Regions from separate parts of the Pantoea phytobeneficialis genome, predicted to be linked through region 1. Evidence: predicted binding sites of a transcription regulator. Region 1 holds the regulator's gene; each other region holds the start of a gene.
The links. The regulator Fur, encoded in region 1, represses iron uptake genes when iron is present. The targets are predictions, from matches to a motif close to ATAATAATGAGAACNACTATCAA.
Positions count from the first base shown of each region.

Region 2: the regulator Fur is predicted to act here: its motif matches at 4,439-4,461, upstream of CTZ24_RS22485 (TonB-dependent siderophore receptor).
Region 3: the regulator Fur is predicted to act here: its motif matches at 8,957-8,979, upstream of CTZ24_RS25635 (TonB-dependent siderophore receptor).

Region 1 covers NZ_CP024636.1:1,232,710-1,243,853, reverse strand. The annotation lists gene CTZ24_RS05670 (YbgA family protein) at 1-903, opposite strand, end outside; gene CTZ24_RS05665 (DUF2517 family protein) at 1,055-1,255, opposite strand; gene kdpE (two-component system response regulator KdpE) at 1,496-2,170, shown strand; gene pgm (phosphoglucomutase (alpha-D-glucose-1,6-bisphosphate-dependent)) at 2,211-3,851, opposite strand; gene seqA (replication initiation negative regulator SeqA) at 3,877-4,419, opposite strand; gene ybfF (esterase) at 4,667-5,431, shown strand; gene ybfE (LexA regulated protein) at 5,600-5,875, shown strand; gene fldA (flavodoxin FldA) at 6,004-6,534, shown strand; gene fur (ferric iron uptake transcriptional regulator) at 6,891-7,337, shown strand; gene CTZ24_RS05625 (hypothetical protein) at 7,395-7,790, opposite strand; gene glnS (glutamine--tRNA ligase) at 8,026-9,693, opposite strand; gene nagE (N-acetylglucosamine-specific PTS transporter subunit IIBC) at 9,845-11,144, opposite strand, start outside.
Region 2 covers NZ_CP024637.1:481,670-492,813, reverse strand. The annotation lists gene CTZ24_RS22500 (pyridoxal-dependent decarboxylase) at 1-553, shown strand, start outside; gene CTZ24_RS22495 (N-acetyltransferase) at 601-1,206, shown strand; gene CTZ24_RS22490 (helix-turn-helix transcriptional regulator) at 1,419-2,147, shown strand; gene CTZ24_RS22485 (TonB-dependent siderophore receptor) at 2,202-4,394, opposite strand; gene CTZ24_RS22480 (ABC transporter substrate-binding protein) at 5,050-5,928, shown strand; gene CTZ24_RS22475 (amino acid ABC transporter permease) at 5,925-6,848, shown strand; gene CTZ24_RS22470 (amino acid ABC transporter ATP-binding protein) at 6,841-7,602, shown strand; gene CTZ24_RS22465 (molybdopterin-dependent oxidoreductase) at 7,635-9,923, shown strand; gene CTZ24_RS22460 (MmgE/PrpD family protein) at 10,013-11,144, opposite strand, start outside.
Region 3 covers NZ_CP024640.1:43,207-54,350, forward strand. The annotation lists gene CTZ24_RS25600 (carbohydrate porin) at 1-1,333, opposite strand, end outside; gene cscK (fructokinase) at 1,500-2,426, opposite strand; gene CTZ24_RS25610 (lysozyme inhibitor LprI family protein) at 2,596-3,405, shown strand; gene CTZ24_RS25615 (DUF1852 domain-containing protein) at 3,780-4,754, shown strand; gene CTZ24_RS25620 (methionine synthase) at 4,782-5,810, shown strand; gene CTZ24_RS25625 (DUF1471 domain-containing protein) at 5,987-6,196, shown strand; gene CTZ24_RS25630 (YdgH/BhsA/McbA-like domain containing protein) at 6,320-6,535, shown strand; gene CTZ24_RS25635 (TonB-dependent siderophore receptor) at 6,655-8,913, opposite strand; gene CTZ24_RS25640 (bifunctional diaminohydroxyphosphoribosylaminopyrimidine deaminase/5-amino-6-(5-phosphoribosylamino)uracil reductase RibD) at 9,165-9,602, opposite strand; gene CTZ24_RS25645 (hypothetical protein) at 9,913-10,182, shown strand; gene CTZ24_RS25650 (Exc2 family lipoprotein) at 10,281-10,697, shown strand; gene CTZ24_RS25655 (L-lactate MFS transporter) at 10,960-11,144, shown strand, end outside.

The DNA of each region.
Region 1 (11,144 bases):
CTGGGTTAGCCACGGATGCGGGAACTCCGCCATGTAGTGTTTCAGCATGGTGATCGGGGCCAGTAACGGCTGTAGCCCACAGCGATAACGGTCAATCAGCAGGGCCAGCTCCTGGCGTTGCGGCGAGGTCAGCTGACGGCGGAAATAACCCTGCACATGCATCAACACATTGGTGTGGTTGCGTCGGGTCGATTTGTGCGCCAGCAAACGCATCAACCGGTTGCGATATTCAAAAGCATAATCATCCAGCGAATCCCACGACTCCATCTTCGCCACAAAACGTCCCAACTCACGGTATTCATCCTGAGAGTGAGACAGCAGCAGCAGTTTGTAGCGACTATGGAACGCCACCAGTTGATGACGCGTCAGGCCATTGCGCCACATCTGATTGAACTCATGCAGGGCGTAAACACGGCCAATGAAATTTTCCCGGATATCCGCATCGTTGAGACGACCATCCTCTTCCAGTGGCAACCACGGCAGTTCACGCTGGAGGAATTCGGTGAAAATGCCGGTCCCCGCTTTACGATTGTTGTTGGTTTGCGGTTCATACACCCGCACCCGCTCCAGACCACAACTGGGTGATTTGGCGCACAGGATGTAGCCACACAGATGATGCAACCCTTTCACCCGTTGTGCAGACCACTGCGCCATCAGATCCGTGACCTCATCGCCGCCCGCCTTACTGAAGCACAGATGTACGCGCGCATCGTCCTCTTTTACCAGACGCAGCGCCGGACGCGGCGTCGGCAAACCAATCGCCATTTCCGGGCATACCGGCTCGAAATGGACAAAGGGGCTGAGTTCGTCTGTCGCAAAGGCAAAACGCTTATGGCCGCCATCAAAGCGAACGCTATCCCCGAGCAGGCAGGCACTGATACCGACAGGAATTTTTTCGCGCATACTTGTACAACCTCCAAAATCTTGTAGAGGTTTTAAGTGTAGCTGAAATGTATGCCAAACACAGCGTCAGCGGGGATGCGCAGTGAAAAATTGGCATAAAAAAACCCGGTGCTTCAGGGAAGACACCGGGCGGAACGACAGCGGAACAGCGTTACCAGAAAATGCCGCCAGCCGCTTCAGATTGCGCCAGCCAAACTGGCTTCGCGCTGGTTTTGCACCACATACGGTGCAGATAGCTGTAAAAGCGTGCGCGATCGGCACGGAACAGCATTACAGGGAGCGCCAGCACCCCCAGCAACACCACCAGCGCGCGGCGCAGCACAACTTTGTAGAACGGATATGCCTGATACATGGTTGCCTCCTGGTGAGTCTGAGAAAATGTGATCTGACACAAATATTACGCCTCGTTGTGTAATTTTACTACTCATCCGACCACTTTTTTGATCTTTTTTTGTCCATTTCATCGCCGCACTGAAATTAAGTTACATGAATGTAAATGTAAGGTTCCCAATGGGTAACAAACTTCAACACGGACGGCGTCGCGATTTATTGCTACAGTGAACCGTTATCCATTTCAGCCGCAGGAGTTCGCGTGACCACCATCTTGATCGTTGAAGATGAAAAGGAGATCCGCCGTTTCGTGCGCCTGGCGCTTGAAGGCGAAGGGCTAAAGATTGTGGAAGCCGAGCAGTTGCAGCGCGGCCTGATTGAAGCCGCCACGCGCAAACCCGATTTGGTGATCCTTGACCTCGGTTTGCCCGACGGCGATGGCAATGACTTTATCCGTGAAGTGCGCCAGTGGAGCAGCATGCCGGTGATTGTGTTATCCGCCCGCACGGACGAACAGGATAAAATCGATGCGCTGGATGCCGGTGCCGATGACTATCTCACCAAGCCTTTTGGCATTGGTGAACTGCTGGCACGGGTGCGTGTGGCGTTGCGACGTCATCAGGGCAGCCAGTTCGAACCGGTATTGCGTTTTGGTGACGTGACGGTCGATCTGGCGGCGCGTCGTGTGCTGCGCGCTGGCGAAGAGGTGCATCTGACGCCGACCGAATTTCGTCTGCTCAGTTTGCTGCTGAATAATGCCGGAAAAGTGCTGACACAACGTCAGTTGCTGAACCAGGTCTGGGGGCCAAATGCGGTGGAGCATAGCCATTATCTGCGCATTTATATGGGGCATCTGCGTCAGAAGCTCGAAACCAACCCCACCCAACCCAACCATCTGCTGACAGAAACCGGCATTGGTTATCGGTTTATGCCATAAAAAAAGGCGCAGAACGCGCCTTTTTTTCATTTCGCTGTGCTTAAGCGTTTTTCAACACTTCGCTCACGATTTCTACCGCTTCTTTCTCGATCAGCTGGCGATGCTCAGCGCCGAGGAAGCTTTCACAGTAGATTTTATAAGCATCTTCGGTGCCGGACGGACGCGCGGCGAACCAGCCGTTCTCCGTCATCACCTTCAGACCACCAATTGATGCGCCGTTACCCGGTGCCGCCGTCAGACGTGCGGTGATCGGATCACCGGCCAGCGTGTCAGCGCTCACCATTTCCGGTGAAAGCTTCGACAATGCCGCTTTCTGCGCGGAAGTCGCAGCTGCCTGCAAACGGTTGTAGCTTGGTGCGCCAAAACGCGCCGCCAGCTCATCATAATGTTGCTGCGGGTTTTTACCGGTGACAGCGGTGATTTCCGCCGCCAGCAGGCACAGAATGATACCGTCTTTATCGGTGGACCAGGCCGTGCCGTCGAAACGCAGGAACGACGCCCCGGCGCTCTCTTCGCCACCAAAGCCGAAGCTGCCGTCGAACAAGCCATCAACGAACCATTTGAAGCCCACTGGCACTTCCACCAGCTTGCGGCCAATGTCGTTCACCACGCGGTCAATCATCGCGCTGGACACCAGGGTTTTACCCACGGCGACATCTTTGCCCCACTGTGGACGATGCTGGAACAGGTAGTTGATCGCCACCGCCAGATAGTGGTTCGGGTTCATCAGGCCAGCCGGCGTCACAATGCCGTGGCGGTCGTAATCGGGATCGTTACCGAAAGCCAGGTCGAATTTGTCACGGTACGCCAACAGGCCAGCCATCGCGCACTCTGACGAGCAGTCCATACGCACCACGCCATCTTTATCCAGATGCATGAAGCGGAAGGTCTGATCGATAGCATCGTTAACAATGGTGATATCCAGCTTGTAATGCTCTGCGATACGCTGCCAGTAGGCCATACCAGAGCCACCAAGCGGATCAACACCAATTTTCAGGCCCGCTTTCTGAATCGCCGGGAAGTCGATCACCTGTGCCAGACCCTCAACATAGGGTTGGATCAGATCCTGCTCAACGATATGACCGCTGGCCCACGCCTGATCCAGTGGCAGGCGTTTTACATCCTTCAGACCCGCTTTCATCAGCTGGTTAGCACGATCTTCCACCACTTTGGTGACGTTCGTATCGGCCGGGCCACCATTCGGCGGGTTGTATTTGATACCACCGTCTTCCGGCGGGTTGTGCGACGGGGTGATAACGATGCCATCAGCCAGTGCGCCACCGCGTTTGTTGTGCTCAAGGATCGCGTTGGAGATAGCAGGCGTCGGCGTGTAGCCGTTGTCCTGCTGCACAATCACATCGACGCCATTAGCCGCCAGCACTTCCAGCACCGACAAAATCGCCGGTTCCGACAGCGCATGGGTGTCTTTACCGACATAGCACGGACCGGTGATGCCGTTCTTCTTACGATCTTCCGCGATGGCCTGCGCAATCGCCAGAATATGCATTTCGTTGAAGCTGTGACGACCTGCGCTACCACGGTGACCGGAAGTACCAAATTTCACCGCATGTTCAGGGTTATCCACATCCGGCTTCAGGACGTAGTACTGAGAGGTTAATTGTGCAACGTTAATCAAATCGCTCTGCTGGGCGGGCTGCCCGGCACGGGGGTGATTGGCCATTGGCGCTTCTCCCTGACGCTTCGGTTTAAATGGTGCCGCAAACTTTCTCTGTCAGTTCCTGCGGGAACTGCATGGCTAACATGATGTGTTCCACCATGCTGCATTTGCGACCGGTATTGGTATTGGTGATCACCCAGTACGGTGTGCCGGGCACATGCTTCGGCTTAGTATGGGTGCCATTTTGCAGCAGCGTATGCTCATCACCGGCAAAATAGACGCGGGTGCGTCCTTGCAGTGACGCCGTGGCATCCGCAAAGGCTGCGGGATCAAGACGATAGAGCGTTGACAACACCAGCATAAAGCGATTAACCGCCTTTTTCTGCTCTGCATACTCATCGGAAAGTAACAGTTCACGTACCGCACGAACGCGATCCTGCGGACGGGCTTGCGTTGCGACCGGCTGGGCTTCTTTGGCCGCAACGGCGACAACAGCAGAGGTTGCAGGGGCACTCTGACCGGCAGTGAACTTCAGCATGCGGCGCAAAATTTCGGAGGCGCTTTCACCAATGTGCTGGGTGTGGCTGGCAATATAACGGTAGAGTTCTTCGTCAACTTCAATCGTTTTCATCTTTTTCCGTACGATTCTGGCAAATGACAGAACCACGCATTTCTGCAAAGGCCTTAGCAAAATCCTGCCGTGCAAAATGTGAGCGGGCTCTAACATGAGGATTATAAAGTTAAATCCCAGGCGGCCGATAGCGCTGGCATCGTTTCAGGGCAAAAGTCGGAATATGCCCTAATGCCCACCAGGTTGGCTCCTGAGCAGGTGGATTCATGATAACCTAAGCGAAGCTCACAACCGTAAGAACTTTGCCATGATTTTGAATGCCCGTCTGGAAACTGAACAATCTGCCCCTGATGCTCCTCCAATTCTGTTAATTCATGGCCTGTTTGGCAGCCTGGATAACCTTGGCGTGCTGGCGCGTGGCCTGCGCGATGCCCGTCCCACCTTGCAGGTGGATGTACGCAATCACGGTCTGTCCGCGCGCAGCGACGAGATGAACTATGCGGCGATGGCGCAAGATATCGTTGACACTCTTGACGCCCACGGCCTCGATCGTGTTGGCGTAATCGGCCATTCGATGGGTGGCAAAATTGCCATGACGTTAAGTGCCATTGCGCCGGAACGCATTGAAAAGCTGGTGATGATTGATATCGCGCCGGTGGATTATCAGACACGCCGCCATGATGAGATTTTTGCTGCTATCCGTGCCGTAAGCGCCGCGGGTGTGACACGTCGCGGTGAAGCCGCCGAGGTGATGCGCACCCTGTTGGAAGAAGAAGGGGTCATTCAGTTCATTCTGAAATCGTTCCAGGATGGCGAATGGCGCTTTAATGTGCCGGTGCTGTGGGATAATTACGCCACCATTTCCGGCTGGAATGAGGTTCCTGCATGGCCACATCCGGCGCTGTTTATTCGCGGGAGCGAATCGCCTTATCTGGACAATCAACATCGTGATGCGTTGCTGCGCCAGTTTCCACAGGCGCATGCGCATGTCATCAGTGGTGCCGGTCACTGGGTCCATGCTGAAAAACCTGAGGCGGTTTTGCGCGCAGTTCGCCGCTTTTTTGTACTGTAAAAGCAAAAGCTTGCCGCAAAACGTTTAAGGTTGGCGTCGCAAGGAGTGCTGGAGTATGATGTCGCGCTAAAAATTTGCCGCGGATGATTTTTTCACCGTGGCTGGGCCGATAATGTATAAATTGCGCAGCGCCTTTCCGCCGTTCGCGCCCACTCAGTTTTACAAAAAATGGCAAAAGAACAAACTGACCGCACCACGCTCGATCTCTTCGCTGATGAGCGACGTCCCGGTCGCCCCAAAACCAGTCCGCTAACGCGTGACGAACAGTTGCGCATTAACAAGCGCAACCAGCTAAAACGCGACAAAGTGCGTGGTTTACGTCGCGTGGAGCTAAAAATGAGCAGTGAAGCGGTTGACGCGCTTAATACTCTGGCAGAGCAGCAGAACATCAGCCGTAGCGAATTGATTGAACAAATGCTGCTGGCGCAACTCAAACTGTCGTAACACACGCAGACCGCACGCAGGAACACAAAGTCTCGGCTTTACAAGTTCCGCCACTTTGCCCGGTCTGCTATCATTCGCTTAACTGTGCATTCAACCCATATATCAGGATTTAAGAGGTTACTTAACTCATGGCAATCGTAGGCATTTTCTTCGGCAGCGATACCGGCAATACTGAAAACATTGCAAAAATGATCCAGAAACAACTGGGTAAAGATGTGGCCGAAGTGCATGACATTGCCAAGAGCACCAAAGAAGATCTCGAAGCATTCGATATCCTGCTGCTGGGCATTCCGACCTGGTACTACGGCGAAGCGCAATGTGACTGGGATGATTTCTTCCCGACTCTGGAAGAAATTGATTTCAATGGCAAATTAGTCGCGCTGTTTGGCTGCGGTGACCAGGAAGATTACGCTGAATACTTCTGTGATGCGATGGGCACCATCCGCGATATCATCGAGCCAAACGGCGCGGTGATTGTGGGACACTGGCCGACCGAAGGCTACCATTTCGAAGCCTCGAAAGGTCTGGCAGATGACAAACACTTCCTCGGTCTGGCGATCGATGAAGATCGTCAGCCTGAACTGACCAACGAACGTGTTGATAAATGGGTGAAACAGATTTTCGATGAGCTGCAACTGAAAGAGATCATTGAAGCCTGATCCCCTGCCCTCCTCAATGTGGGCGCTGGCTCACATTGAGTTAAAGGAATTTCCTATAAAAATAATAGCTACTGTTTTTTAACTTTTTCCCGCAAATCTGTAGAATACCCGTAACGGTCATCCGCTTATTCCTCTGGCATCAGAATGAGGCTGAGTGAAATGGAAACAAAGACCTGCACGATCCCCGCCGGCGTTAGTGACATTTCTCCTTACAGCCACTGGTGATTTTCAGGACATTGCCTTGGTTTTCATTTCACTGCTTGAGTTCTATAATGAGACGCAAATGAGAATGCGCGTGATCGACATTCAAGGCCCTGCGCCGCAAGTGACTAGCTAAGTAACAGGACAATATCCGCATGACTGACAACAACTCCGCATTGAAGAAGGCTGGCCTGAAAGTCACGCTCCCCAGACTGAAAATTCTGGAAGTGCTTCAGGAACCCGAATGCCATCACGTCAGCGCGGAAGATTTGTACAAACGCCTGATCGACATGGGCGAAGAGATTGGTCTGGCAACGGTTTATCGCGTTCTTAACCAGTTTGATGACGCGGGAATCGTGACCCGCCATAACTTCGAGGGTGGTAAATCCGTCTTTGAACTGACGCAACAGCATCACCATGACCACCTGATCTGCCTGGATTGTGGCAAAGTGATCGAATTCAGCGATGAATCCATTGAAACCCGTCAGCGCGAAATCGCCACACGTCACGGTATCAAGTTGACTAACCACAGTCTGTACTTGTACGGCCACTGTGCGTTGGGAGACTGCCGCGAAGACGAGACGCTCCACGACAAGCAATAAAATGTGCTATGCAGTATAAAAAAACCGGTGCCTGGCACCGGTTTTTTTATGGCTGCTTCACTGCACCAGCGTTTCCTGTAAATAACGCCAGCGCGGAATTGAGGTACTGCAATCCAGCACCGCCAGTGAGATGCGGCTCTGGTTAGTGCCGTTCATCATTTGCAATTCGCGATACTGAATCGTCACTTCCTTGCTTTGTTGCGAGATGATGGCATGTTCGCTGGTGGCGATACGCATCCCTTCACGTTGACCACGCAGTTGACGGAACAGCACTTCCGTCGCATTGAAATCCAGTTGCTTGCCCTGCGGTGTCACCATTTTGAAATCCGGGTGAAAGTGCGAAAGGAACAATTCAATGCTGTCGTCGGTGCTATCCGACTGATTAAAAATACGTTCGATAAGTTGATGTAATACCACTACGCTGTGTTTGGCTTCCTGAGCGAGACTTGTCATTTTTTTTCCTTTATAACCCGCGGAGCAACGTCTGAGAGCGCATAGCCTACCTGAAAAAAAGTTTTTAACACTCGTAAATTGATTAATTATGTTAAAGTCAGATTAGTTGCAAATCCCGGTAACAAGCACGTTTCGCAAGCCACAGAATAAAAGATGGCTAAACTCAAATTACAGCCAATAAAAAAGGGCGATTTCTCGCCCTTTTATCAGGATATGGGGAAAACGACAAAAAGGATTAATCGCCGATTTTCGCCCAGGTATCACGCAAACCGACAGTACGGTTGAATACCAGCTTAGAAGGCTGCGAATAAACGCTATCTGCGCAAAAATAACCTTCACGTTCAAATTGATACGGCGCAAGCGCTACTGCATCACGCAGACCCGGCTCAACAAAACCTTGTTTGATTTCCAGCGAGTTCGGGTTGATGGTGGTGAGGAAATCCTCTGCCGCACCTGGGTTCGGTACACTGAACAGACGGTCGTACAGACGGAATTCCGCAGGCAGCGCATGGATCGCCGAAACCCAGTGGATCACGCCTTTCACTTTACGGCCATCAGCCGGATCTTTGCTCAGGGTATCGACGTCACAGGTACAATAGATGCAGGTGATATTGCCTTCATCATCTTTCGCTACGCGCTCGGCACGGATCACATAAGCATTACGCAGACGGACCTCTTTACCCAGCACCAGACGTTTGTACTGCTTGTTGGCTTCCTCACGGAAATCAGCGCGATCGATCCACACCTCACGACTGAACGGAACCTCACGCGTGCCCATTTCCGGTTTGTTCGGATGGTTCGGCATGGTGATGATCTCTTCATGACCCGCAGGCAGGTTCTCAATCACCACTTTCAGCGGATCCAGCACCGCCATAGCACGCGGCGCATTCTCGTTGAGATCGTCACGGATACATGACTCCAGCGAGGCCATCTCAACGATGTTGTCCTGTTTCGTCACACCAATTCGCAGGCAGAATTCACGAATCGAGGCTGCGCTGTAACCACGACGGCGCAAACCGGACACGGTCAGCATACGCGGGTCATCCCAGCCTTCTACCACCTTTTCACTCACCAGCTGAGTCAGTTTACGCTTCGACATCACCGCGTATTCCAGATTCAGACGTGAGAATTCATACTGACGCGGGTGAACCGGAATGCTGATGTTGTCCAGCACCCAATCGTACAGGCGACGGTTATCCTGGAACTCCAGCGTACACAGTGAATGGGTAATGCCTTCCAGTGCGTCGGAGATGCAGTGGGTAAAATCGTACATCGGGTAGATGCACCATTTGTTACCAGTCTGGTGATGCTCAGCAAATTTAATGCGATACAGCACCGGATCGCGCATCACGATAAAGTTTGATGCCATATCGATTTTGGCACGCAGGCAAGCCTTGCCCTCTTCGAAGCCACCGGCGCGCATTTTTTCAAACAGCGCCAGGTTCTCTTCCGGTGTGCGATCGCGGAACGGGCTGTTTTTACCCGGGGCAGTCAGGGTGCCACGGTATTCGCGAATCTCTTCCGGCGAAAGCTCATCCACATAGGCCAGGCCTTTGTTGATCAGTTCGACCGCATAGTTGTACAGCTGGTCGAAATAGTTCGAGGAGTAACAAACGTCTCCGCTCCATTCAAAGCCCAGCCATTGCACGTCGCGCTTGATGGACTCGACGAACTCCATATCTTCTTTCACCGGGTTGGTGTCGTCGAAGCGCAGATTGCACTGTCCCTGGTAATCTTGTGCGATACCAAAATTCAGACAGATCGATTTCGCATGGCCAATATGCAGGTAACCATTGGGCTCAGGCGGGAAACGGGTATGCACGCTGTTGTGCTTACCGCTCGCCAAATCTTCGTCGATAATCTGACGAATAAAGTTCGTTGGGCGGGCTTCAGCCTCACTCATCTCAAAATCCTCAAATACAATACGGGTGATTTGTCCTGGAAAGTAACGGAGTATGATCCACAAAGCGCAGAAGGGAAACAACCGTTTGTTGGTCGTTTTAAAACAAAAAAGGCAGGAATCGCTTCCTGCCTTTGGGGTTTATCACAAGGGTTTAGCCTTTAACCTCGTACAAACGGGTTTCACCGGCGACCACTGACCCACTAGCCAGCAGATTGAGGCCAGCGAAATCATCGCTGTTGCTGACCACCACCGGGCTGATCATCGAACGGGCATTGGCATTGAGGAAATCCAGATCCATTTCCAGCACTGGCTGGCCCGCCACCACCGTTGCGCCCTCTTCCACCAGACGCGAGAAGCCTTTGCCTTCCAGCGCGACGGTATCCAGACCCATATGCACCACGATCTCAACACCGTTCTCGCTCTCCAGACAGAAAGCATGGTTGGTATTGAAGATTTTCACGATGGTACCGGCAATCGGTGCCACCACGGTTTTACCGGTAGGCTTAATTGCCAGACCATCACCCACCGCCTTGCTGGCGAAGGCTTCATCCGGCACCGCGTCCAGGGCAACCACTTCACCGCTCACCGGAGCCACCAGCGTGGCGATCACGCCTTTGTCGCTGTTCAGCACGGCCTGCGGCTGTGGTGCCGCGGGTTGTGCAGCAGCAGGCGCGGTAGCGGCAGCGGCGACTGGGCCTTTGGTCAGCACGGTTTTCATCGCGGTGGCAATGCTTTCCGCCTGGGTACCGACGATAATCTGCACGCTTTGTTTGTTGAGACGGATAATACCGGATGCACCCAAACGTTTCGCCACGCTGTCGTTCACCTGAGCGGCATCTTTCACGTTCAGACGCAGACGGGTGATACAGGCATCGATGTTGGTCAGGTTTTCTGAACCACCCACGGCACCAATGTAGCGACGCGCCAGCGATTCGGTCTGGCTTTCGCCACTGCCGCTGTGGTCAACATTGACGTCATAGCCGTCAGTTTCATCATCAGCAGCCAGTTCACGGCCCGGTGTCATCAGGTTGAATTTCTGGATAGTGAACCGGAACACCACATAGTAGATAGCGAAGAACACCAGACCTTGTGGGATCAGCATCCACCAATGGACCGCCAGCGGGTTGCGCGTTGACAGCGCCATATCCACCAGGCCGGCGCTGAAACCAAAGCCCGCAATCCAGTGCATGCTCGCCGCGATAAATACCGAAAGCCCGGTCAGCAGCGCATGGATGACATACAGCACCGGTGCCACGAACATAAAGGAGAATTCCAGTGGTTCGGTGATACCGGTAAAGAAGGCAGCAAAGGCAGCAGCCAACATGATACCGCCCACTTTGGCACGGTTTTCCGGACGCGCGCAGTGGTAAATTGCCAGCGCTGCACCCGGCAGACCGAACATCATGATCGGGAAGAAGCCCGCCTGATAGCGACCGGTGATCCCCGGAATG
Region 2 (11,144 bases), on a different contig from region 1:
TCTGCCTTACCTGGAGTTAGCCAGTGAACAGCGGCTAACGTCAGAGAGAGGGTCGCTTTTTGATTTTCGCCTGCCGTTTGTGAATTCGATCGTGATGAGTACCCATAAATGGTTTGGTGCACCCTTTGCTTCAGGCGTTTACATGAGCAAGGAAAAGTATCGCATGCTTCCGGCGACATTGCCTGAATATGTCGATACACCGGATACCACGCTGGGGGGGACGCGCAATGGTTTGGCCGCATTAATTCTCTGGTACGCCATAAATACGGTGACACCCACGATGCAGGCTGCTATTGCAGCACGCTGCGAGAAACTTGCCGCTTATGCTTATCAACAGATGCAATCGATAAAAGCGATTCATCCTTCATTTTGTGTTGAGCGTGGACCGCAATCGCTGGTGGTGATTTTTAGCCGTCCGAGAGAAGAGATCTTCAATCTATTCCAACTCAGTGGCAGAGGAAAGTTAGCACATATCGTTATTATGCCGCATGTGACACGAGCAGCAATTGATAGTCTTATTACTGAGTTAAAGAATAAGCAAGCACTGGTCTGAATATAAAATATAATGGAATGATTATTAAATTATTAGGGGAATGAACAATGAAATGTAGACATGCGAAAACTTCCGAACTGGAAAAAGTCTGTGAGTTATTGGCTTCAGAATTTTATCACGATCCAGTACTCAAATTCGCCTTTACTGATGAGAATATGTCAAGACGTCTGGGTACAATGAAAAAATTTTTCCGTATTTATGTGGATCTTGCTCAACAAAATGGCGGCATTCTTCTGGCTGAGGACGACGTTGGCGTCCTGGTATATTTTCATCCGCAGTTGATGGAAATGACTAAAGAAGAAAATGAACGAATCGATAGTTTGCTTAAGCAGGAGTGTGGGGTTGATTACACTACAGCCTCAGCCTTTATGAGCGGGCTTGACCAGTATCATCCTCGAACACCACCGCATTTTTATATTTTCCTTGTCGCAGTTTCACGCGCTAACAGAGGGGGAAGAATTGTAAAAGCATTGTTCAGCAAGCTGAATGTTATTCTGGATAAGGCAAAGCTGCCGTGCTACGCCGAATGTACAGCTTTTAGTACACGTACTTTAGTCAGGCGTTTTGGTTATCGTGATGCGGGCAAACCTTTGCAAATTGAAGGTTTTCCTGAACTTTTCCCAATCTGGCGTGAACCTAATTCAATAGGTTGAGTTTAAAGTCAATTAGAGGTGCTTTCCTCGAAGTATCTGCTCCACTGCTGGCATCGGTTTGATGCAGGCTACTAAAAACGAACCAGCCTTTTAGTGGGCTGGCTCACATCATGCCGTCTTTTGTGATTTATGTTTGTGCTATATCATTGGATACGATACTATTCTCAACTGCAACACTTGTTGTAGTGTAATGAGTTCAGGGGAATAAGTGAATGAATAGTAAGTTTTTCTCAGATCCTCAAAAAAATAAAATCGTAAAGAAACATCTGGAAAAACAGCTAAAAAAATATGGTGATATGAATTATGCATTTGCAGTAATGAATAAGCGTAATTCAGATGACATGATTATCATTTCCGATTTGCCAGATTACTTTTCACAGGTTTATCTGGAGAGCAAGTATCAGAATATAGATCCTGTTATAATAAATGCATTAAACCGTATCTCTCCAATTATTTGGGATGATAGTTTAATGATTAATTCTCGATGGGTTATCGAAAGAATATTTGAATCGGTCACGCCTTATAATATCGTGAGTGGCCATACGTTTATCTTGCATGATCAAAAAAACAATTTGGTTACATTATCATTGTATGTGAATAAGTACTTAGAAGCAGAAATGTATGATAATATAACAAAAAATAAAAATGATATTCAGGGACTTTTAATCGATACCCATGAAATGCTACTTCATCTCTATCGTGAAGAAAATGAGACGCCTACTGCTGAGGGGAATGCACTCTCAGCCCGCGAAAACGAAATTCTCTACTGGAGCAGTACCGGGAAAACCTACCCTGAAATCGCACGTATGTTGGATATTACGGTAAGTACGGTCAAGTTTCACATGGGTAAAGTTGTGAAAAAGCTCGGTGTGAATAACGCTAAACATGCCATCAGTCTCGCCATTGAACTCAACATCATTTCGCACCCGTCTGGCAAATAACTATCCACTTCAGAACAACCACCCTGTCAATATCCAACAGGGTGGTGGCATTCATCAAAACGACATCGTCACCCCAGCATAATAAGCCCGACCTGGCTCGTTATAGGTGGATGCGCCATCATTCTCACGATAAACCCGCTTATCAAACAGGTTGTTAATACCCGCGTTGGCACGCAGATTTTTGGTGATAGCGTAATTTACGTTCAGACCAAAGATAGAGTAGGGGCTGATTTCACGATTAGAAATGGCACCGGACTCGTTACGAATCTCAGCGTACTGGCGCGGTTTCTGACGACCGTACTGTGTCCAGTTGATATTGGCGTCCAGTTTGTCCGTGACCTGCCAGTCCAACTGCGAGTTGATGGTGAATTCCGGGATCACCGACAATGGGTTACCGGTCTTCTTACTTTCCGAACGGAACATATAGGTAGCGTTGGTACGCCACTCCAGCGTATCGTCGATCACCGGAATTGTCAGGTTGCCTTCCAGACCTTCAACAATGGCTTTGCCACCGTTTTCCCAGCGCAACACATTGTATCCGTTTGAGGTGTAGCCCACTGCCTCGTCACCCGCGACGATTTTATTTTTATAATCATTGCGGAACCAGGTAATACCGGCGGTGTAACCGTCATTATGGAACTCGATCCCGACTTCTTTATTGACGCTGATTTCAGGATCGAGATTTTCATTACCTAATAAATAGCAGCTTCCGGTAGAGATCCCCACCGGGCAGCCGTTGCCACGGGTCGAGAGCAAATAACCCTCCGTTGATTGATACAGATTCGGTGCTTTAAAGGCGCGAGCGATACCCGCTTTCAGGGTGAAATAATCACCCAGCCCCTGAGAAATATTCAGGCTCGGGCTCCAGTTAGCACCAAATTTATTGTGATAATCGAAACGCAGGCCGGGAATCACCTCAGTACTGTCGGTGGCGGCGATGTTATCTTCAAAATAAAGCGAACTAATGGTGGCGCTGTTTTTACTGCTGCGTGAGGCTGGGTCACCCGAAACGCCATCAATAATCACACCTGATGCATCGGTCGCGCTCATGGAAGCGGGGTCATTCAATTCATCACGATTCCATTCGGCACCCAATGTCATGGTTTGATCAACCAGCAATTCAACCGGGAAGTTAATCTCACCCCCCGCGCGATAACTTTCGAGACGGCTGGTTGCGTAGTCATTGCTGTTGATCATCCCTTCAACGCGACCGGTCGAACCTTCCTGCAAGCGGGTGTTGTTGGTCTTCTCATAATTAAAATTGAGCTTAGACGTACCCCAATCCCAGATGCCGTTGTAAGTTACACCATAACTCTGACGATACATGCGGTTGGTTTCATCACCATAAAGTGACTCGACCAAACCATTCGGACTGATATTGCCGTTGCTGTATTGCGTATCACCCGCATAAATATTGCCCTGGCGGCTATAGCCATAGCTGAAATCAACAATTTGTAGCGGGGTGATTTTCCAGGAAAACACCGTGTTGATGTCTTTATTACGCACACCTTCTCGGCCTGCCGCGTTGGAACCGTTTTCCGCGGTATTGATGTTGTAAGCGTCGGCATCCGTTTTATTGATGTTGCCATACAAACGCATGGTCAGCGCATCTCCGGCTAACGGTCCGCTCAGGCTGAAGTTGGCGCGCTTAGTCGCACCTTCTTTATCATCTTCCGGCTGATTGGTGAACAATGACAATGAGCCGTGCCAGTCGTTAGTCGGGCGTTTGGTAATGATATTCACCACGCCACCCGCCGCTCCTGAGCCGTAGCGTGATGCTGCCGGACCACGGATGACTTCAATGCGCTCAACCATTTCAGCGGGCACCCAGTTGGTATCACCGCGTGTATCTCGCTCGCCGCGCCAGCTATACCGTACTGAGTTACGCGAGGTGACAGGGACACCATCAATCATAATTAAGGTGTTCTCTGGTCCCATGCCACGAATATCGATCTGACGGTTATTGCCCCGGCTGCCACTGGCGCTGTTACCGGTGAGATTCACGCCGGGCATCTTACGAATAATGTCGGACAAATCGTTAACCGGCGGACTTTTCTGGATGTCTTCCGCCGTGATGGTTGAAACACCCGGCTGTTGCTTCAATTCCTCTTCCGCCGTGACGATCATTGATTCATCGTCAGCCAGTTTTTCGGTTGGCTCCTCATTGGCAGCATAAGCTGACGTACTCAGCAGGCTGGCCAAAAACAGCGCGACAGGTCGCTTTTGGCTACATCTGGTTACATTCACTTAAGATTTCTCCCTGATATGTTAACGTTTGTAAGCAAATGCGCATGATAATGAGAATAATTATCATTGTATATATTGAGTAAGGAATCTCCCTGATTTCTCCTTAATTGCTTAACATTCGTTCGATTCGCATCAGGGGAGGGGTATTTAATTACAACATACTGAAGGATGGGGAAATTCCCGGCGTTGCTGATAAATATCGCGCTGTTCTGAGTCAATTGTGCTGCGGAGAAATTTTATCAGGCACTCACGGTTATTGGGTGATGGATGTTTGTCCTCACGCGTTTTGCAATCGCTTAGAAAACATGGTTATGTCTAAGAATAAAAAGAGAGGTGAGTGCTGCATTTGTAGCCCATTGATTCTCTGCCAAAATCCCTGTAATTCCGCTGCTGACCACAACTTCGTGTCTCCTCCGACTCACTGAAAAAGTCTATTGCCAGATTTCGGCAATAGATATCTGTTTTTCGCATTTGTGATCCCTGCATATATTCACAGAAAATGACCACGGGACATTACGAGGATGAATAAACCCGTAAGGCACAAAATAAATGTGGCTTATGAGGTGAACAATACATCGCTACCTCCAATGCCTTTTCCCGCTGGGGAAACATTTTAAATATCAGGAGAAAGGTTCCAGTGAAATTCGCAAAAGGAATGACCCTTTTCGCACTTGCTCTGAGTGCGCACACCACGTTTGCCGCTGAACAATCTGTTCCCACCGACAGCTCAGTCCATGTTAAAGCCGATCCGGCGCTGAAAAGCCTGTTACCTGCGGATATCGTGAAACGTGGCTACATTGTTGCCGGAACCAACCCCAACACGCCACCGACCACCTTCTATAAAGAAGACAACAAAACTCTGGCCGGTCGTGAAATCGACATTATGAATGCGGTAGGTGAGCGCCTCGGTATCCCGGTGCACTGGCAAGATACCGGTGGCTTCGACAACATCATTCCTGGCCTGAAAACCGGTCGTTATGATGTCGCGCTCTCCAACATCAACGCGACTAAAGCGCGTACTAAACAGGTAGATTTCGTCAGCTACTACAATGCCAGCCTGCTTGGCATCATCTCGCAGAAAGACGCCAATATCGCCCCTTTCAAATCCTTTGATGCCGTGTGCGGCAAAGAAGTGGGGGCGGGTTCTGGCACCACTCAGGTAACCCGTCTGGAAGAAGCCAGCAAAGCTTGTGAAGCCGCGGGCAAACCGCCAATCAAAGTTTCGGTCTTCCCGGACCGCCCGGCTGGTGTTCAGGCGGTGGTGAGTGGACGCGTGCCGATGTTCCTCGGTCCGTACGAAGGTCTGCTGTGGCAGGTTAAAGTCATCAAACCTTTGACCATGAGTGGTGAGATCAGCGTAACCGACTACCCGGTTTCCGTTGCCTTCCCGAAAGAGTCTGAACTGGAACCGGCTGTCCAGGCGGCCCTGAACTCATTAATCAAAGATGGTAGCTACAAGAAAATCCTCGACAACTGGGGGATTGGATTTGGTGCTGTGACCGAAGCTAAACGCAATGACGAGATCTTTAAATGAGTGATTTTCAGGACCACACCGACGATCTGAAAATCGTCGGCAAACGCTACTACGGACGCTGGCTGAGTGCGCTGGTGGTACTGTTGTGCGTCGTGGCGATGGCGCACTCCATGATCAACAACCCGCGTTTTGAATGGGGGGTGATTGCGGAGAACTTCACCGGCCCCTCCATTTTGCAGGGCGTCTTGATGACGCTGCAACTTACGGTGATATCCGTGGTGCTGGGTTTTGCCTTCGGTACGGTATTGGCGTTGATGCGTTTGTCATCCAATCCGGTACTGGTCGCGGTGAGCTGGGCCTATACCTGGTTCTTCCGTGGTGTGCCCATGCTGGTGCAGCTGTTTCTCTGGTACAACATTGCGGCGCTCTATCCCAAAATTTCGCTGTGGATTCCGGGACTGGGTGAGATCTGGAGCGCTCAGTCCAACTCGCTGGTTAGCCCGTTCAGTGCGGCAGTGATCGCGCTGGTAATGCATCAATCCGCTTATGCGGCAGAAATTGTTCGCGCGGGCATCCAGAGCGTAGGTAATGGTCAGCTGGAAGCGGCCCGTGCGTTGGGTTATCGTCCGGCGCAGATCTTCCGCCATACCGTCCTGCCTCAGGCGATGCGCGCCATTATGCCGCCAGCGGGTAACGAAATTATTGGTCAGTTAAAAACCACGGCGGTGGTTTCAGTTATTTCGCTACAGGATGTGTTGTTTTCCGCGCAGATTATTTATCAGCGCACCTATGAAGTGATCCCGCTGCTGCTGGTCGCAACGTTATGGTATCTGCTGATGACCTCGGTCCTGTCGATAGGACAATATTATGTCGAGCGCTATTTTGGTCGCGGCGTGACACGTCGTGAGAAACGCAGCCTGTGGCAGTCGCTGCCACGTTTTTCTGCCACCAAGACCGAAAGGAGCGTGAGCAATGGCTGAGGCAATCGCACTGCGTAAGGTGACCAAACGTTTCTCCGGTGTCACCATCCTGGATGAAGTTAACCTCGATATTCCGGCGGGTTCGGTGACGGTGATCCTGGGTCCCTCCGGTTCCGGGAAATCGACGCTGTTGCGTTGTATCAACCATCTGGAAAAGCTGGATGGCGGTACCATCCGTATCGGCGGCGAAATGGTGGGATACAAGCAGAAAGGTCAGGCACTGCACGAGCTGAGCAGTAGCGCGATTGCGCGTCAGCGTGCGGAAATTGGCATGGTATTTCAGCAGTTTAACCTGTTTCCACATCGTACCGTGTTGCAGAACATCATCGATGCCCCGATGCGCATCAAAAAGCAGAGTCGCCAGCAGGCTACCAGCAAAGCGCTGGCGTTGCTGAAACAGGTGGGCTTGTCGGGTCGTGAAGATGAATGGCCGCAGAATCTATCTGGTGGTCAGCAGCAACGCGTGGCGATTGCCCGTGCGTTAGCGATGGACCCTGGTGTGATGTTGTTTGATGAACCGACATCCGCACTCGACCCCGAACTGGTGGGTGAGGTGTTGCAGGTGATCAAACAGTTGGCGCATTCCGGCATCACTATGGTGATCGTCACGCACGAAATTGGCTTTGCCCGTGAAGTGGCCGACAACATTGTGTTTATGGAAGGTGGCAAAATTGTCGCCGCTGGTCCGACCCAGCAGGTACTCGACGACCCGGAAAACGGGCGCGTGAGAAACTTTATTGCAACGGTGCTTTAAGCACCGTTTTTCTTTTTTAGCCAGGAACAATGATGACGCAGAAACCAGTCATGCACAGCGCACACTGGGGAGCTTTCCATGCTCAACAGCAGGGCGATCAACTCACCATTGAGCCATTCCACCGCGATCCCGATCCCAGCCCGTTGTTACAAAATTTCCGTCACGCCCTCAGCCATCCGGCGCGCGTGGCGCGTCCGATGGTACGTCGTGGCTGGCTGGAAAATGGCCCCGGACCGGATCAACGCCGTGGTAACGATGAGTATGTTGCCGTCAGTTGGGAAGAAGCCTATACCCTGGTGGCAAACGAATTAAAACGTGTTGGCGAAAACTATGGCCCGGAAGGCATTTTTGGTGGTTCTTACGGATGGTCGAGCGCGGGGCGTTTCCACCATGCGCAAAGCCAGGTACATCGTTTTCTCAATACCACCCTGGGTGGCTATGTACGCTCGGTTAACAGCTACAGCTCCGGCTCGGCGTCCGTGCTGTTGCCACATATCGTGGGCGATATGAACGAGATTGCCCGCCGCGGCGTAAGCTGGGAAGAGATTGCCCAACACAGCGACGTGGTGCTGGCGTTTGGCGGTCTGGCGCTGAAAAATTCACAGGTGGCCAGTGGTGGCCTGAGCGAACACACCGAACGTGGCTTTATGCAGCAGGCGGCACAACGCGGCACGCGCTTTATCTCCGTCAGCCCATTAAAAAGTGATTTACCGGATGAAGCTCAGGGTGAGTGGCTGGCGCTACATCCTGGTACTGACGCGGCGTTTATCCTTGGCGTGCTTTCGGTACTGATTGCGGAAGGCTTGACCGATGAAGCCTTCCTCGCCCGCTACACTGTCGGCTGGCCGCAGATGGTGGCGTATATTCGCGGCGAAGAGGATGGCACGGTACGAGATACGCATTGGGCGGCGGCGATTTGCGGTGTTGATGCGGCGTTTATCGCCCAATTTGCCCGTCAGTTACAGGGTAAACGTGTGTTGGTAACGGTGGCGCACGCCTTGCAACGTGCCGAACATGGCGAACAGCCGGTGTGGTTGGGTTTGGTGCTGGCGGCGGCATTGGGGCAACCCGGCTTGCCCGGCGGCGGATACACCTACGCCCTCGGCGCACTCGGTCACTATGGTAAGCATCATAACCTGGTCAGCTTCCCGGCGTTGCCGCAGGGTAAAAATGGTATCGACCGCCTGATCCCGGTGGCGCGCATCGCCGATATGCTGCTCAACCCCGGCACGCAGTTTGATTACAATGGCCGTCGCCTGACCTATCCCCATATCCGCCTCGCTTACTGGGCGGGCGGCAATCCGTTCCACCACCATCAGGATCTGGCGCGCTTACGCCAGGCGTTTTGTCAGCTGGATACGTTGATTGTCCATGAAATTGCCTGGACGGCCAGCGCCAGACACGCCGACATTGTGTTGCCCGCCACCATGACGCTGGAGCGCGAAGATATAGGTGGAGCACCAACCGATCGCCATCTCTTCGCCATGCAACCCGTGGCGCAACCTTATGCTGAGGCGAAAGATGATTACGCGATTTTCAGTGAACTGGCACGCAGGCTGGGCCGGGAAGAGGCGTTTACCGAAGGACGCGATACGCGCGGTTGGTTGCAACATCATTACCAGCAGTTGCAGGAAAAGCTTGCGGCGCATCGGGTCACGGTCCCAACCTTTGAGCAGTTCTGGCAACAGGGCGTTGTGGAGTTGCCGCAATTGAAGGACGGCGGGCGCATGATCAACGCATTCCGCGCCGACCCGGATGCGGCACCGCTGCCGACGCCGAGCGGAAAAATCGAAATCTACTCGGCCACCATCGCCAGTTTTGATTATGAAAACTGCCCCGGACACCCGGTATGGCGCGAACCACAGCAACAACCGAACGATGAACATCCGTTCTGGCTGATTGCCAATCAACCCGCCACGCGTCTGCATAGCCAGTTGGATTTTGGTGATTACAGTCTGAGTGGGAAACGTGATGGCCGGGAAGTATGCAGCCTGAATCCGCAGGATGCGTTGCGGTTAGCCATCAATGATGGCGACATTATCGAGTTATACAACCAGCGGGGACATGTGCTGGCCAGCGCGCGCGTCACCGATACCATCATGCCGGGCGTGGTCCAACTACCGACGGGAGCCTGGTACGATCCGGTTGATCCCACCGCTGAGCGGCCGTTGTGTCGTCATGGGAATCCCAACGTGCTGACGCTGGATATTGGCACCTCGTCATTAACTCAGGGCTGTAGCGGGCAAATTACCGTGGTGCAGGTCAGGAAGTATGCCGGGGAACTCACGCCGGTACAGGCATTTATTCCGCCGTATTGCTAACCCATCCGTAACGGCGCGCGATAAATCGCGTCGGATATTTTGATCACGTAGCGGCGCGATTTATCGCGCTGTTACTTGATGACAGGCATCTATCCCCGCAACACGTCTGCCAACGCCTGCAAATCTGCTGACGTCTTTAACTCACTGCTTTGCCACAACAAAGCCTGGCGTTCTGCCGTTTCCTGCCTCAGCGCCAGACGCAGTTTGCCCGCCACATCTACCGCATCGGCCAGCGATTCCTGCCGGGTACGACGCTGACGCAGTTGCATGCCGTTTTTCAGTGACAATGTCACTTCATGAAAGCGCAGCGCCGGGTTAATTGCATCCGGTGGGGCGGATTCATCTGGCGTACGCCGTACTTTTGCCGCCAGCGGCATCACGTTATGGTTGAGGTCGCCTTCGGCAAAATCCTCCAGACGCAGGTCGTCATACATCAACATTGCGGCGATAACATATTCGAGGCTGAAGCGTGCCTCGATGCCGTTGGCTGGCACTTGTATCGACGCCGCAATATCGCCACCCGGCGGGAACGCGACGCTAATATCGACGATGTTATCCAGCAATGCCTCCAGCGGTTGCCCGCTTGCCAGCCACTCCTGCCTTAATAAGCGCGCAGCCTCGGCGGCACTGTGAGTCCCGGCACAGGTCGGGAAAGGTTTGAACTCCAGCCCCGGGGTGATGATACGCCAGGGAGTGCCCCAGTTTTCTGACAGCTTTTCCGGCTGTGCCTGACCGTTGCTGCTGGCCGCGAGGAAAGCCTCAAGCACGCCATCCTGTTTGCCATCGATTCCGGCCAGCGTCAGCTGCGCCGCTGCAACAGCCCGTTCCGCCGCAAATCCGGCGTGCAACGGTTTAATGGCAGAACCAAATTGCGCCCGTAAGCCGCTCGCCTGGGTGGCGGCAATGCCCAACAGGGTCGCGGTTGCGGCGACATCCAGCCGCAGAAAACGGGCCAGCGCGGCAGCCGCAGCGAGGGTGCCAAGCGTGGCGGTGTTGTGATATCCCAGCGCGTAATGTTGCTGACTGGCCGCCAGACCGAGCCGTCCGGCTACTTCCACGCCGATGGCGTAAGCATCGAGGAACTGCTCAGGCGTGGCTTGTGGCTGGTGCTGATGCCAGGCAAACAACGCCGGCAGGATCACCACGCTGGGATGGCCACGAAAATCAGCATGGAAATCATCGTAATCCAGCGCATGGCTGGCATAGCCCAGTAACAACGCC
Region 3 (11,144 bases), on a different contig from region 1:
CGGTGAGTTTGTAGAAGCTGCCGCTGACGGCATTGCGGTTGTTGTAACCTTTCGGACGCAGATCCATGTATTGGTAAGATCCTTCGTACTGCATCTCGAAATTCTGCGTAAGCTCCTGAATCAGGCGCAGGTTGGCGGTTGCCCATTGGTAGCTGTCGCCTTTGACGTAACGATCCTTGCTGCTTTGTGCCAGTACCGCCGGGGCGATATGCCAGCCTCCACCAAGCGGTGTGATGCCATAACTGGCGAGACGCCAGGTGTTGGCTTCTGGCAGCAGTGCGCCGTCGGAGCCGATTGATTTGACCTCAGCCCCCAGGCCGTGGCCGTAGAGCAGGGCGGTTTTGGCCGAACCTTCACGCAGGCCGTAGAAGCTGTCGTTATGCAGTCCAACCAGGGCATGCAGGCCGGTATTCGCCGCATCGCCTTTGACTTTGTTGCCTTCGGTATCAACACGATCATCGTTATCTTTGGCGCGCATTCCGCTTACCATCAGCTGTAACGGGCCATAGAAGTTATTCAGCGACAGGATGTAGTTCTGCGAAGTGTTGTCGTTGTTTTCGATATCGCCAAAGGTGCGCCCATACAACGAGAAGTTACTGCGTGCGTCATCGCTCCACTTCATGTCGTAGATACCGGCACCAGTACCCGCAAGAAACACCACATCAGAGTCGATCCAGTGGATATCGAAGTTATCGCGGTCAAAGCGCTTCCCGGCCCAGACGGTGCTGTCCTGGAACGCGCCGGTAAAGGTGGGGAGATGGCCGATTTCCGTAAAGGCCTGACGCAGGTTGAGATCGCTGCTGGAAGCGGTCCAGTCGTTGTAGGTACGCTGGCCGTCGGCGAGCATCACTTTAAAACGCGTAGTCGCGCCATTCGACAGCGTTTGTTTATGCTCCAGATTCAGTTCGACGTAAGTGTCGGGTTCGTTGCCCAGACGACCGATATTGCCACCGGTTTCACCGGCGGGTGTCACTGTCGGGCCTCCCTGAGTTTTTGACGCGGAGTTGTTCATCAGCAGCCCGGAACGGGCATAGCCGTGGAACTCAAAACCACTGTCATCATGGGGGGCTTGCTGCTCCAGTTTGGCTGTGCGTTGCTCAACCTGCGCGGTAGTGGTTTGATTTTGTTGTTGTGCGGCGGCAAGTTGTTGCGCCTGCTTTTCCGCGACCTGAGCACGGTTTTCGGCGGCATTGGCGCGTTGCTCAGCCGCCTGCAAACGTTGTTCTAATGCCGCCAGACGTGCCTCGATACTGCTCATGCTGGGGTCTGCCGCCCAGGTGTAACCGGAACCCAGTAACACTCCAAGGGTTATAGCGAGAGTACTTTTTTTCATTGTTTTGCGTCCCTGAGGAAAGGCTATCATCACAAAGTTATTTTTTGCTAAACCGGTTTAGGCGTTGAATCATAGCCACGGGTAATTTCTCCGCGCAATGAAATTTGCTAAACCGATTTAGTGATTGTGAGATAGCTCGCAAAACGCAGCGGCAAATGGTCCTGAATCAGCTGAGCTGTTGTTCCAGTTGCTGAAGTCGGGGTAGCGCTGTCATCGCACCTTTAGCGGTGGTCGCCAACGCGCCGCAAATTTGGGCACAGGTGAGACGTGCTGCCAGTTGGGGTTCATCATGCGGCAGGCCATGCTGCGCCAATCCCCACAGCAAGCCAGCAACAAAAGCGTCACCCGCACCGGTGGTATCCACGCTTATCACCGGCAGGGTGGGGTAGTGGTAGATCCGGTTATGATGCCAGGCCAGCACGCCTGCTTTTCCCTGCGTTACCAGCAGCAACTGAATATCAAAAGTGTCGGCCAGTTTTTGCATGGCGACATCGGTCTGATCCGATCCGGCAATAAATGTCAGTTCCTCTTCTGACAACTTCACCACATCGGCTTGCTGTAAGGCCTGACTCAGACAGGTTTGTAACAGATGCGCGTCTGACCACAGGTCGTGGCGAATATTCGGGTCGAAACTGACCCGGCCCCCTGCGGCTTTTACACGCGCCATGGCGGTGACGGTGGTGGAGCGTGAAGGTTCTGCGGCCAGCGCTATCGAACAGCAGTGCAGCCATTCACCCGGCTGAAAGGGGGGCAAATCAGCAGGCTCAATAAAAAGGTCTGCCCCCGGTCGTACCATAAAGGTAAACGAGCGCTCACCCTCTTCATCCAGCGAGACCACCACGGTTGAGGTGCGATAGGTCGGGTCGGCGGTCATAAAATGGATATCCACCTGCTCATCAGCCAGCGTTTGACGCAGAAAATGACCAAAGGGATCGTCACCGACCCGACCAATAAATCCACTGTTACCCTGCAATCGCGCAATACCAACGGCAACATTTGCCGGTGCGCCACCCGGACACTTCATCAGTCGTCCATCCGCCTCCGGCAACAGATCAACCACGGCGTCTCCCAGACACCAGACTCGTGCTGACATGAAATTTCCTCCATAGAATGAGTCTGTGAAAACTAACTAAACCGGTTTAGCAAGGCAACAGAAATTTTATCTGAAGTCGGATGCTATAAGGAATTCTGAGGTTCTGCCGATACTCAGATTTAGTCAGAATGGTCGAAATAGATCTATTCGTTTCAGCAGGAAGCCGGTAATGATGAAAAAGAGAAACGTAATATTTATTGCAGTAGGCATTTTATGGCACATGCCGGGATACGCAGCTTCGTTTGATTGCAAAAAAGCCAGCAGTTACGCCGAATTGACTATCTGTTCCACACCGTCTTTATCTTCCCTCGACGATAAACTGAATGCGCTGTACCGCAAAGCATTAACAGAAAAAGCGGATCAAGCGACGATGATAAAAAAATCACAGCTGTTGTGGCTGAAGAGTATCAGAAACAAAGCGACAACAGTTTCGCAACTTGATTCGGCTTATAAGGGGCGAATCAATGACTTAGTGGCTGTGCTGGGCGTGCTTTCGGAACAAAAAACCGCTGAATCTGCTGCACCTTCCGTCCGTCAGGTAAACCCGGCATCACCACCAGCACCAACTAATCTTCAGCAAGCGGTACAAGATGATGGTGGTGTCCCGCCGAGTTTTCCTTCTCACACGGATCCGGTGACAAAGGTATGTAAGGTATCCATGCAGTATGGTCGTGGATTTAAGGACAAATATCTCAGTGGCAAGAAAAATGATCCTTACACCATTAAAGTGACGGATTCTGGAGACAGCTTTGTTATTCATTTCGACCAAAATTACGGGCTTGGCGATATGGACAGCGGAGAGATAAGTGCTCTGGGCCAGGAATACTTAAATATTAAGAAAGAAAGTGACGGCAGTACCTCCTACTATACGCGCCCTGCCAATGCTAAATTTTCCAGCTATAGACTCAAATCAACCAGCAATAACGAAACTCAGCTACAGGTGATACTGTATGCTTGTAACGTTGCTGCGGCATCTTGAATCGAGATACAGTCTATTCGTCTTGTCATTTTCTGACACAGGGCTGCTGTTGCAGCCCTGAACTCACCTTCACAGAATACGAGCGCAGTAACCCCGTTTCCGCATAACTGTATGATTTAAAAGTAAAGTTATGTAGGGTGGGACATTTTTCAACCCTGCCAGCCCTGACCGTGATTCTGATCATGAACATGACTCATGCTGTATTGAAATTAAATCACTTTTCTCCATCCAAAAGCTCTGGCATAAAATATGCATTATCAATGTTAAATCAGATAAAAAATACTGAATGAGAAAACCCCAAAAAAATTGGGTGACTTTCAACCAACCAAACGTCTTTTCAGTATTTATCTCAGATATCAGGGTGCCGGATTGCGATGAATAAAGATCTTACATTTTCTATTAAGCGTATTTCTTTCGACGAAAATTATAACCCTTCCAAAAATACGCGCATCACGACTAACTTTGCGAACTTAGCACGAGGCGAGAAACGTCAGGAGAACTTGCGTAACGCCTTAGTGATGATTGACAATCGTTTCAATTCGCTGGCGCACTGGGATAACCCTAATAGCGATCGTTATTCAGTTGAACTGGAAATAATTTCTGCTGAGTTGAACATTGGTGCTGAAGTTACCTTTCCGGCGATTGAAATATTAAAAACAAATATCGTTGATAAGAAAACCCATGAGCGTATTGACGGTATTTTAGGCAATAATTTCTCTTCTTATGTACGGGACTATGATTTTAGTGTGGTTCTTCCTGAACATAATAAAAAACAATCTGGCTTTAGCACGCCCGATAACTTTGGTGATCTTCATGGAAACCTATTCAAGTCCTTCGTGAATTCCGATGCGTATAAAGAGAATTTTAAAAAATCACCGGTTATCTGCCTGAGTGTTTCCAGTAAGAACGTCTATCATCAGACGGGAAATCAGCATCCGGTACTTGGCATCGAATACCAGCAAGATGAGCTATCCCTGACTGACCTTTATTTCAATAAAATGGGGTTACAGGCACGTTATTTTATGCCGGCGAACAGTGTTGCGCCTTTGGCCTTCTATTTTACTGGCGACTTACTCAGTGATTACACCAACCTTGAGCTGATCAGCACCATCAGCACAATGGAGACGTTCCAGAAGATTTATCGCCCTGAGATTTACAATGCTAACTCTGCGGCAGGAAAATGCTACCAGCCAAGTCTGAAGCATCAGGATTATTCCTTAACTCAAATTGTTTATGATCGCGAAGAACGTAGCCAGTTGGCTATTGAACAAGGAAAGTTTACTGAGCAGCACTTCATCAAACCTTATCAAACTGTTCTTGAGCAATGGTCTGCTGCGTCCGTTCTTTGATTAACCGAAAGTACAAGGTCACCTGTGATGAAAAAATTATTACCTACTTCAACTGCTGGCAGTTTACCTAAGCCTTCCTGGCTGGCACAACCTGAGACACTTTGGTCACCCTGGAAATTGCAGGATGCGGAATTAATTGAGGGCAAACATGATGCGCTGCGTTTGTGCCTGGAAGATCAATTAAAAGCCGGTATTGATATCGTCAGTGATGGTGAGCAAACACGCCAACATTTTGTCACGACCTTTATTGAGCATCTCAGCGGCGTTGATTTTGAGAAACGCGAGATCGTTAAAATTCGTAATCGCTATGAAGCGAGTGTACCGTCCGTTGTGGGTGAAGTTGCTCGTCAAAAGCCCGTATTTGTCGAAGATGCTAAATTTTTACGTCAACTAACCAGTCAACCGATCAAATGGGCCTTACCAGGTCCGATGACGATGATTGATACACTTTATGATGGACACTATAAAAGCCGTGAAAAACTCGCCTGGGAATTCGCCAAAATTCTTAACCAGGAAGCCAAAGAGTTAGAGGCGGCAGGTGTTGATATTATCCAGTTTGATGAACCTGCATTTAATGTCTTTTTTGATGAGGTGAATGACTGGGGGATTGCTGCTTTAGAAAGAGCCATCGAAGGGCTTAAATGTGAGACGGCTGTGCATATTTGCTATGGCTATGGCATCAAAGCCAATACCGATTGGAAAAAGACTCTGGGGAACGAGTGGCGCCAATATGAAGAGGTGTTCCCTAAACTGCAAACATCCAACATTGATATCATTTCCCTGGAATGTCACAACTCGCATGTTCCAATGGATCTGATTGAACTGATTCGCGGTAAAAAGGTGATGGTGGGGGCGATCGATGTGGCAACCAATACCATCGAGACCCCGGAAGAAGTCGCCGCTACGCTGCGCAACGTGCTTAAGTTTGTCGATGCTGACAAACTCTATCCGTCTACCAACTGTGGCATGACGCCGCTATCGCGCCGGGTCGCCAGAGGCAAGCTGGAGGCGTTAAGCGCGGGTGCAGAAATCGTTCGAAAAGAGCTGCTGGGCTGACGCTAACAAACTGTGATTGATGGCAGGGCGCGATTTATCGCGCCTTTTTTTATATTCAATTTTTTTGAATTATTTCAGCAAATCCCTCAGCTTTTACTCCCCCGCCGTCAGGTCTATTCTCTCTCACATCGAGGCACAACGCCTCACCGATTAAACAAACTTCTGAGGAAATGACCATGAAATCTATCAAAACTTTCGTTGCAGTTGCCGCCCTGTCACTGGTTTCTTTCGGTAGCTTTGCGCAGAGCATCACCGCTTCCGCTTCCACCCTGGATGGCGCAGAAGCCAAAATCGCTGCTCAGGCCGCTCAGCAGGGTGCGCAGTACAAAATCACCGGCGCACGCGTGGACAACGGTGCTTACCTGTCAGCTGAACTGACTAAATAAGGTAATAATTAGCACGATCACAGTTATCGCACTAATTATCAATCATGAAACGATAACTATGGTTATTATTACTTTCATCGAAGGCACACAGCCTTCCAAACAAACTAATTAAGGATTAAGACCATGAAAACTATCAAAGCACTGTCAATCGCCGCTGTAGCCGCTCTTTCCCTGATGTCAGCAGCCAGCTTCGCGCAAAGCATCTCTGTCACCTCTTCAACCCTGGACGGTGCAGAAGCGAAAATTGCTGCACAGGCCGCACAGCAGGGTGCACAGTACAAAATCACCGAAGCGAACACTAATAACCGTGTTCACATGACCGCAGAACTGTACAAATAACGGATGGTCGTACAGGGAAGTGCCGGAAGAGGTCGCCGCAAGGCGGCCTTTTCCGTTTTAAATGCAAGTCAGTGCACATCATAGCTGCCGGGCTAAAGATGGCAGCAGGCGGCTTTCTGTCAGAAATGCATCCCGAGCTCCATATAATAAGTCCGTCCCGACTCGTTATAGGTGCGCGCTCCTGCACCATAAGCGTAAGTGCCGTTGGCGCCCGAGGTCAGCGCGTTGCCTGCGCGGAAGTGGCGTTTATCTAACAAATTATCGATACCCGCTGTGATATCGATATTTTTATTGATGTTATAAACTGCGCTCGCACCAAAAATGGCATAGGGGGAAACCTGCCATTTTTCACTGCCGGACGTGTCCTCACCCTGGGAGTTATATTTAGGCGGCTTTTGGCGGCCATACCATGTCATGGTTCCCTGGACAGAAAGGGCGTTGGTTGCCTGCCAGTCCAGCGTCGAGTTAATGGTATATTTCGGGATAATCGACAGGTAATCGCCAGAGGTTTCGTTTTTATTGTCGATGATGTAAGTGAAATTGTTGTTCATGGTCAAATTTTCGCTGATCGGAAAATTCAACGTGCCTTCCAGCCCCTGAACGACAGATTTTGGCACGTTCTGCCATTTATAGATGTTTGATGTACCGTTGCTGTACGCCGGGGAATAGCCTGCCTCGATTTTGTTGTGATAGTCGTTACGATACCAGGTCAAACCGGCCTGCACCCCTTCATGATGGTACTCGATACCGATCTCTTTATTGACGCTGGTTTCGGCTTTGAGATCCTTATTACCCTGTAAATAACAGCTGGTGGAACTGGCGTAGCATCCGTTGCCGCTGCTGTAGAGCAGATAATTGGGGTTGGTCTGGTACAGGTTAGGTGCCTTCCAGGCACGGGCAATGCCCAATTTCAGGGTAAAATCTTCCCCCAAATCCTGCGACAGGTTCAGCGAGGGGCTGATATTGCTGCCGGTGTAGGTTTGATGATTGAAACGTAATCCCGGAGTCAGTCGGGTTGAGTCGGTCAGATCAATATTATCTTCAGTGTAGACGCCATAGATATTGGCTGAGCTATAGATGCTCCGACCGGAACTGGAGACGCCGTCGACCTCCGAAGTATTGGTCAGAGTATTGGAGGTGGGATCTTTCATCGTTTGATGATTCATCTCCGCACCAAAGGTCATTGTCTGGCTAACCCATCCGTCAAAGGGAATGTTTACCTCGGAATGCAGGTTGGTATCATTCAGAACAATGGTAGAAAAACCTTCATCGGTCGTGCTGAATAATCCCTCCAGTCCACCGGACAGACCTTCGTTAAGTCTTTTATTACGGGTTTTTTCGAACTGAATGTAATTGTTGGTGGTCACGCCGTTATCCCAGGCACCGGTATATTTCAGGGAGAGTGTTTGCCGGTAAATCACGTTGGTTTCTTTACCGTAATTTTCCTTAACCAGGGTGCTGCTGTTGGTGTTCTGCGTGTCACCGGCGTAAAGGTTGCCCTGGCGGCTATAACCCGCATTCAATTCCAGCGCCTGCATGGGCATAAACTCCCAGCGCAATACGCTATTAATGTTTTTATTGATCACCCCTTCACGGCCTGCCGGCACCATACCTGCGTATTTACCGCTACGCTCAGCTTCATGCCCGCTGTTAATATTCTGCGCGTCTGCCTGTGTTTTACTCCAGTTGCTATACAGGCGCAGGGTCAGATTATCCGTTAAAGCGCCGCTCAGGCTGGCGTTATAACGTTTGGTGGCCCCTTCAGATTTGTGTTCTGGCACGTTGTAATAAGTGTTGAAATTACCATGCCACTCTTTTTCTGCCGGTTTGGTGATGATGTTGACCACGCCTCCCATCGCGCCATTGCCATACAGCGCGGCCGCCGGGCCGCGAATAACCTCAATACGATCGATCATTTCGGGCGGCACCCAGTTGCTGTCGCCACGGGTATCACGCTCACCACGCCAGCCATAGCGCACCGAGTTGCGGCTGCTGACCGGCATCCCGTCAACCAGAATCAGGGTGTTTTCGGGACCCATACCGCGAATATCAATCTGGCGGTTATTACCACGCTGGCCGCTATTGGAATTACCGGTTAGATTCACGCCGGGCATGGTGCGGATCAGTTCAGAAACATCACGCTGGATAGGGTATTTTTTGATGGCTTCACTGTCGATGATGGAGACGCCAGGCGCTTGCAGGGTTTGCTCGCGGGCGGTGACGACCAGAGTATTGTCGCTACTGCTTTTTTTATCGCTAATCGCCAGTTGTTGCACTGGCGTTTCACTTATTATTTCGTTTGCAAATGCAGGGGAGTTTCCAAGGCTGTACGCAATAAGACAAGCCAGTAGAGAATAGCGGGATATTGTTTTCATCATGAGATTTGTCATCTGTCCTTTGCCAACAAAAATGAAAACGCGAACTATAATGAGAATTATTATTAATTACAATAATGGTTTTTTATTGATCAATAAATGGCGGGAATAGATGCCGTTTCGTTATTATTTCGTCGGTTGACTTTTTGGCAGCGGTGGCAAGAAGGGAATGCGTCGCACCAGGTTGTGTGAAAGACCCATTAACCTTATATATCGACCTGGCATCTATTTTATTTTATCGGCCAGAGATTCAATCAGAGGTCTGATGATATCAGGTATTCAGAAAGGAATTCGGAAACCTCATTCTGGCAAATCCCCAAAGTGAAACTGATGCCTGCATGCTGCAATATTTCAATGCCCGCACCCTGATTCTTTGGATGAGGATCGAGTAATGCAATGTAGATATGATTTGGTTTCAGTGAGGCCAGCGTCTTTGCACACGAGGGGGTTCTTCCCTGAAACGAACATGGCTCCAGCGTGACGTAGATATCGCAATCATTCACCGACATTTCAAGCTTCGACAGGGCAGCAATCTCTGCATGGTGCAAGCCCGGTGATTGGGTAAAACCGGAAGAGACCACCTCGCCATTTCTCACGATCACACAACCCACGGGCGGGTTTGGCCGACAGTCCGGCAGCGCATTTCTGGAACACTCCAGTGCTAACAACATATACGTTTCCGGCTTATTCATTTGATCTGCCTCAGTGCCAATCCAGGTAAATAAAGCAACTACCAAATTTAGTAGTGACGATAATCACGGGTAGTTTTACAGTGCATACCGGGCCTCGCGGCCATTTTCTGCTAGTAGTAACGGTTGTCGGACACATAATCCAGTCTTAATTTGCCTTACGTAATATTTACAATTTCTTTTCGATATTCTTATTATGTGTCGTACCCCAGTGATTTCATAAAAAGCGTTGGACTGCAATGGTCCGAAAGCGCGAGGCCGTTCGTTCAGCAGTTATTCATAACTATTGATCTTATCCAGGGGAAGGGAAGGCATGGGAATTTCACAGGCAAAACTGATTACTTTGCGTCGTATGCAAAGTGGCACTAAGCACCGGCTACGTGGTGATAAAGCCATAGGGCTGGAAATGAAATGTGATTTTGAAATTGAAATGTGCAAACGAAGGGATATTACCTGCCGAAGTTTGGCGTCATTGATGCGGTCGGGGCTGATTGAATTCATTGCCTCGCCCACGGATATGTCACGCTATTACGAGGTAAGACTAACGGAAGAGGGTGAAAGGGTGGTGAATGACAATCGATGAATTCACCTGACTGATCCCGGCCAGCACCCCGAGGTGCTGGTTTCAGCCCGACAGGGCTGATGATAAATCAATCGTTTTATGCAAAAGGAAGCTTTTTAATGAATGGAAACCTCCGCATTGTGAGTGTTGTCGCTTTATCTCTCCTGTTACTGAATGGTTGTGCGCAAACGGATATCAGCGCCAAACGGCATGCGACTAAATTCGTCTATAAAGTCGAAGATTCGGATCCCAATTTTGTGATGAACAAGGCTGACTCCATCCGCATGGCGACGCCTTTTTTTGCCCAGTTCTGGCAACTGGGCAAAAAAGATCGTGCACAAGGTGTCTCCAGCGCCGATGCGCAGAAAAGAGTCAGCTATTTCCACAGCGATGAGTTCATAAAATCAATCAGTGGAACGTCGCACTTTGCCGGTAAAGAATATAAAGATGACGCCACGTTATCACCGCGCTGGCGCAACAATATGTCGGAGGCGATTGCACAAACCTATATGGACGGTTATCTCGGCATAGAATAACTGTCCGTATCTGACGGTGTCCGGTTATGCCGGGCACCCGCCATCCTGCTGAATATCCTTGGTAAATATCAAACATCAAAAAAACATGATTTTTTTATTATATATTAGAGTGTTATGCGTATCGCCTCTCGTTTGGTCATGAGTTTTTCAGGTTGTTTTTGTTTATATATGAAATGTATTTAAATAAGAAATTTATCCTTTTCATAAGGAAGTGGAACATATATAGAATTTGGATGGATTACTATTTGATAAAGGGATTTTTATGAATTGTCGTTGGGTTATCGCAGCCGGAGCGGTGGGTATCCATATTTCTTTAGGTTCAGTTTATGCCTGGAGTGTATTTAAAAAGCCTTTTATGGATGCCTTTGGCTGGAATGAGTTTGAAGCAGGGTTGCCATTTGGTCTGGCTATTTTTGTACTGGGGATGTCTGCTGCGGTCATGGGGCA